3 regions of the Staphylococcus agnetis genome follow, and region 1 is predicted to be linked to each of the others. Evidence: riboswitches for the same ligand, from Rfam matches in the RefSeq annotation. Region 1 holds a riboswitch; each other region holds the start of a gene.
What was found. A riboswitch is a leader RNA that binds a small molecule or an ion and turns the genes downstream of it on or off. The one in region 1 is predicted to bind thiamine pyrophosphate.
Positions count from the first base shown of each region.

Region 2: linked by a shared signal. The riboswitch ahead of GJE18_RS01815 (thiamine phosphate synthase) and the one ahead of GJE18_RS03370 (ECF transporter S component) in region 1 are both predicted to bind thiamine pyrophosphate.
Region 3: linked by a shared signal. The riboswitch ahead of tenA (thiaminase II) and the one ahead of GJE18_RS03370 (ECF transporter S component) in region 1 are both predicted to bind thiamine pyrophosphate.

Region 1 is NZ_CP045927.1:675,782-677,991, forward strand. It holds gene GJE18_RS03365 (ABC transporter ATP-binding protein) at 1-762, opposite strand, end outside; gene GJE18_RS03370 (ECF transporter S component) at 775-1,359, opposite strand; TPP riboswitch at 1,475-1,575, opposite strand; gene graF (glycopeptide resistance-associated protein GraF) at 1,832-1,963, opposite strand.
Region 2 is NZ_CP045927.1:359,034-361,243, reverse strand. It holds gene GJE18_RS01825 (thiazole synthase) at 1-467, opposite strand, end outside; gene thiS (sulfur carrier protein ThiS) at 469-669, opposite strand; gene GJE18_RS01815 (thiamine phosphate synthase) at 666-1,250, opposite strand; TPP riboswitch at 1,311-1,420, opposite strand; gene GJE18_RS01810 (Bax inhibitor-1/YccA family protein) at 1,437-2,075, opposite strand.
Region 3 is NZ_CP045927.1:1,653,382-1,655,591, forward strand. It holds gene thiD (bifunctional hydroxymethylpyrimidine kinase/phosphomethylpyrimidine kinase) at 1-216, opposite strand, end outside; gene tenA (thiaminase II) at 209-898, opposite strand; TPP riboswitch at 964-1,063, opposite strand; gene GJE18_RS08430 (LysM peptidoglycan-binding domain-containing protein) at 1,148-1,891, opposite strand.

The sequences.
Region 1 (2,210 bases):
AAAAGTAAGACGAAAATTAGAATGTGTATTGTGTTGGACAACCGGTGGAGCGACTTGCCATGCTCTAGGGTGCCACACGCCGTAATCTGTTAAGGTCTCTTCAAAATGGGTGAGGATGTCAGAAGGTGTTCCATCCTGAATTATTTGTCCGTCATGATTCATTAAAATAACACGATCGACAACATCCCATATATGTTCTACTTTATGTTCAACAATTAATACTGTTTGATCTTCCCATAACGTTTTTAACAATGTCCATAAATTTTCAGTTGCTTCAGTATCTAACATGGCTGTAGGCTCATCTAAAAACAACGTATCCGCTTTTTGTAAAAGGGTGCCTGCAACCGCTAGTTTTTGCTTCATTCCTCCACTTAATCGATGTATCGCATGCTTAGGATGAACATCTAATTGTACTTGCTCCAAAACTTTTGAAATTTTTTGATCCATTTCATTTTGGGGGACTTGAAGGTTCTCTAACACAAACGCAAGTTCTTCATTCACCTGTGGCATACAAAATTGAGAATCAGGATCCTGAAAAATAACTCCAGCATTTTTGGCAACCTTTAAGTCATCATATTTCATAGGTAAATCGATTAAGTTGGGTACGATGCCACTTAAGACATTCAACAACGTACTCTTACCAGAACCTGAGGGACCGAGTAAAAGTACTTTTTCTTTTTCTTTAATTTCGATGTTCAGCCCATCAAAAATTTTTTTAGGACCATTAGGGTATTTTAAACGTAAATTTGTAGCTTTTAACACGATGAATGCTCCTTATAATGCATCATAATCTTCTTTAGAAGCAGGGCGGAATAGTTTGGTAACACCTGTTTTGTCTAATGCTTTCACAAGATAATAAGGAAATACCCCTGCTAAAACAGCACCACTGAGTAAACGGAATATAATAAGTAAAATTAAATTCCAAGCGGCAACTTCATTTAAATAGCCATAATACCAATCAACTGGAAAACTAATAATGGCTGCTGCCATCCCTGCTAAAACACTTACCATAAATGCACGTGATTGATATTTAAAAATCGCAAAAACAATTTCACATGCTAAACCTTGGAGTAGGGCATAAATAATCGTAGGAATATCAAAGCGGCCCATAATAATTGTTTCTCCTGCACCTGCTGCAAATTCAGCGATTAAAGCAATCCCCATTTTCGGAATGATAAGGTAGGCCACAACAGCAACTGCAAACCACATGCCATACATCAATTGATCAAGATGTAAGCCGAGAGGTTGAACGGTATAGTATGCCACCCACCAAAGATTATAAATAACAGCAAAAATGACAGAGATTAACACTGTAACTAATATGTCAGATAATGTTAAACCTTTTCGTTTTGAACGCATAAACATCCTCCTATATATACAAAAACACAGCACCTAAACAAGGTACTGTGCGTGGGCGTGTAAATAGAACACCAAATGAAAGGTCACAAATAACAGACGTATTGTGAATCATTTAGAGTTTATCTTCACACTTCCCTACGCTAGTATCATCTAGTTCAGGTTCAAAGGGTTTGAGGTGATGACCTCATCTCAGTTTGCACACCCCTAGTGTGTGTTTATTGAATTGATTAACGTCACTATACACCCGACGTCACTAAATGTCAATGCGTGGAATCGAATGGTGGATTAAACGTTGACGAAAAGTGCTGGTTATAAGGTTTGAATGGTAATTGAATGTATTTTGAGACACGCTAATTTAATCAATGATATGCAAATAAGTGTAAGAATCTAAATAAACTACAGTTAATAAAAAAGGAGTCAGAACATAAACCGTTCTGACCCCGTGAATAGATACAGCTATTGAATGGATGCGTTATTCAAAAGAGCTTTGGATATCATCTTTCGTTTTTTCAGCACCATCTTTAGCATCATCTTTTTTATCTTTTAATTCTTGTTCTTTATCTTTAGCATTTTCTGCTGCTTTTTTGATTTCTTCTTTAGACATATAACATCTCTCCTTTTATGTTATCTACTTCTAAGAGTTCCCACATATTTATTTATTAAACATTTAAAGAAGGGTAACAAACAAATGTAACTTTTGGTATAATAAATAAATGCGTTAATCTTATGAATAAAGTATGTTTTAATCGTGTTTAAAAAGATAATATAAATAAATATAGTGAAAGCAGTATGATAAACATTGTTTTATAAAAACTGAAAAAATACGTGTATTTACAACGTTTTACGTCTCT
Region 2 (2,210 bases), 320 kb from region 1:
ATCGGGGATGCTAACGGCATGACCGCATGGACGCCTAATTCCTCTAATCGACGAGCTAAGACGACATCATCTGAAATATAAGGACATACGATATAACCTTTTTCTAGCAATTGTTCACACGCGCGATACGTCTCAAAAGGATCTGGTAGTAGTGTATGATCATCGCCAATCACTTCTACTTTAATCATGTCACACACGCTAGCTTCATGAGCAATTTCCGCAATGCGCACAGCTTCTTCAGCTGTTTTAGCACCCGCAGTATTAGGGAAAGTAATAAACTTTTCTAAATTCACATCCGCTAATGGATTGGGCAATGTCTTGTCATATAAATTCATACGGCGTACTGCAAAAGTTAAAACATTTGTTTCTGATGCTTCAATAGCTTGTTTTTGAATATCTACACTTTCAAACTTTCCTGTTCCTAAAAATAACCTTGAATCAAATGAAAAATGTGCAATCTGAAACATATTATCCGCCTCCTACAAATTCTAAAATTTCAATTTGATCACATTCTGATAACGTATATTGTGGCCATACCGACCTTTTTACAACGTGACCATTTATTTCAATTGCCATACGTTTGCTTTCAATATCAAAACATTGAAGCATTTGTGTAATTGTCGTACCTTTTTTGAAATCATGTGTATCTCCATTGATCTTTACTTTCATAACTGTCCCCCTCCTTTCATCCATATAGACCTAACTTGCTTAACGTGAGACACTTTTTGATTAAAAGCCCCGCGAATCATCGCGATGCCTATAAATTGATGTGAAACGTTGACAATAGTAGTTGCATTTATTCCTCCTACAGCCACTAGAGGTAATGATTGCGCTAATACGTGTCGAACCTCAGCTTTCGTTCTGGGCCTTAGACCATGTTTAGATTCGGTTTGAAACAGATGCCCATACAATCCCCATATTGCCCCTTTATCTAACGCATAACGTATCGCTTTAGGTGAATGCACAGACATACTCACTTGCCATGCTTTAGTGTTAAAATGTGCAGGAATGTCGTACTCACGAAAATGAATGCGCTTAATATCGAATTCCTGCGCCAAAGCTACACGTGTGTGAATAATGAGTTTGTGTTTTGGGAATCCTTGATTAAGTAGCATCTGTATCCATAATTTGAGTGCAGGATCTGACATCGGAGTGCGCAGAATGACACCATCAATGAACGAAGCTCTATGTAGTAAACATTGTTGATGTTGTTCATTTAATATTTCAAAAGGCGTAATTACGATGAGCATCACGTCACCTCCTCAAAAAAAATACTACTTTTCTAAACATAGAAAAGTAGCATGCAAATCAAAAAACGTATGCCACTTTCCTACGCCAGCATTATCTGGATCAGGTCAAGGAATTTTAAAATCACTATTTTAATCTCAGCCGTTAATTGACGGCACTTCCAGTGGTAACTTTAACTATTCAATTTTTTATCGACGCGCGTATCGTGCCAGGTTCAGCACATAGCGAATGATTCTAAACAGATTTAAGAATAAATTGAACCCCATCTCACGAGGAGAATAAGCGCCTCTTTTCATTCTATTAAAATCATACAACGTATAAAGTAAAAAAAGCAACAGCCCAACTAATGAAATGAGCGTATGATAAATCGGATTGTGAATGAACCAACCTACTAAACTTGCGACAATTAACGCAATCAACACTACAAATAAGTACTTCCCTAAATTCGACGCGTCTTTAATTAAAAAGAACCCTATACAACCAAAGATGACAAATCCAACAATGGCTAATAATACATTTTTGAAAAATATACTCGGGCCAAGATCTTGTAGTGCAACTGTAAACGTGGCATAAGATAATAACCCTGATACGATGGTATAAATGTGTGACATGATTGGACCACTAAAACGTGCACGCTGTACAATCATTGTAAGCAGAATGAGTATTAACAAGGCAATGGAAAGTGGTTGTCGCCACGTTAAAGGTAAGAACTGTCCAACATACGTTGATATACCAAAAATCAACCAATAATACATAAAAAATAGCCAAACTTTACCATATTGTAACGGATGTGGTTTTATATTTGATTGACGTGTGGGTGATGACATATGCTTACCTCCTATCCAATCCATCAGAATATGTATATGCTAAAACAGTTAATGAATTATTACAACCATTTTAATATTTAACGAACTTAAAAATAGGGTATAGGTCTAAAGTCTTATATTTCAACCTATTCAAAG
Region 3 (2,210 bases), 980 kb from region 1:
CGCGTCCATAAAAATACTCTCGAGTTGTTCTTCAAGCCACGACGTATCTAAGTTGTGTATATGTTGTACACCTAAGGAATTTTGAGCAACAATACTCGTGATTGCTGCCATGCCATAAACCCCACATGCATGAAATGATTTTAAATCAGCCATGACGCCTGCGCCCCCTGATGGATCCGTGCCAGCGATGGTTAACGCAATATTCAGCTTATTCATATGTCTCTCCTCCAAATGCCCAATGTTCTTGTGTATATGCCATATTAAAGAAATTACGTTCATGGACAGTACTTTCTAAAAAATTTCTCTTTAATTGTTGTTGTGCGTTATTTGATGTATTCTCTGCACAATGATTTAACCAATGATCAATATGATTCATTAAATCATCCATACCTTTTGCATAAAATTCAAACCACGCTTTAAGTGGATGGTTAGAGGAAAAATGATGTTCACGCATCGCGCGTTGACCAATTTGTTGGTAAACATATGGGCATGGTGCCATTGCAGCAATTGTATATGCGACATCATCAAAATGATATGCATTAAAATACATATGTTTAATATAATGATCTGCTGTTGGATACCATTCGCCTTCTTGAATAATTTCATTATATGATAAATTTACATAATCTGCGAGAATATGATGTGCGTCAACTTCACCTGACGATGCAAAAATAATTTGTTCTGTAAGAAATTGAATCTCTTCTTTTGAATCTACCTTAGGTATTAACAAAGCATAAATTTTAGCAAACTCAAATAAATAGCGTGCGTCTGCCTTTAGATAATGTTGAATTGCATTTTTAGAGATATCACCCTTTAACATACCTTGAATAAAGCCATCATGGTAAATCGCATCAATAATAGGTTGTGCCTCTTGCTTTAGATTTTCAGAAAATGACATAATAATCTCCTTTCTCAATAAAAAAAGACTACTAAAAATAGTAGCCTAGTCATTATTAAAAGGATTTAATGCCTACGCTACTTCCCTACGTTAGTGTTAACTATATCAGGTTCAAAGGGTCCGAATGTAATTCATCTCAGCCATATGGCTCCCCTAGTAGTCTTTGTATTATTTAATAACAACGTAACAAAACACTTTACAAATAGCAATAAAAAAAGCACCGACATATGTCGATGCGTTTGATGTTGTTTACCACCATCCGTTAGCTAAACGGAATTGAATTGCACGGTCTACAGAACCATAGCGTGAATTTGCATAATTAATCATACCTTGCGTTTGAGTAGCTACACTACCTGTACCCCAAGCTTCTTTCGTTTGACCTAATCCTCTGTAACCATAAGGGCTTACAATGTTAGGGTTACCACCTGATTCTGGCATAACGATAGAATTCCACATCGCTGCTGTACCACCAGCATTAATAAATTGTTGATATACAGATCCTGAACCGGCTGTAGTTCTTGGTGCTTGATAGCTAGAAGTTGTTTGTGTTTGAACATTTGAATATGAAGACGCTGAATATTGTGCTACAGGTGCAGCGTACGTTTCATAAGATTGTGTTGATGTGTATTGAGTAGGAGCTGTATAGTAAGCAGCTGCATTGTATGATGACGTGTTATATGTAGTCGTATGATATGCAGTTGGTAAAATAAAATCTTGTGTCGCATGGTAACCATGTGCTGCAGCCGCATCTTCAGTCACGTATAATTTCTCTCCTGCAATAATTAAATCAGACTCTAAGTTATTCCATGTTTTTAATTGTTCTACAGTAACATCATATTTTTTTGCAATTTTATTTAAAGTGTCACCCCATTGAATCACATGGACACCTTCATGAATTTGTAATTGATCTTGATTTGCTGCTTCAGCATTAGTAGCAAATTGTGCTGCCGCTAATAAACCTACTGTTGATGTTGCTAAAAGTAATTTTTTCATTTAGTAATCCTCCAGTAATTGGTATAAAAATTTGTTATGTTCACAAATAATATAGCACCAGTCTTTTTCAATCACATGACAAAAATATTAAATTAACGCCCATTTATATTACAAAACCATTACAATTAGGTTGTTGCATGTAACGATTCAACTCATAAATGATTACAAAAAATAAAATTCTCATTAAATAAATCCGGTTAATCACTTAAATGGCAAACAGTTACTTAAGATGTAATGATATAGAAATAAGATCAAGATCAACATCGTATTTATATCTTAAAAGCCTCCAATACTTATAATCATAAATATTGGAGACTTG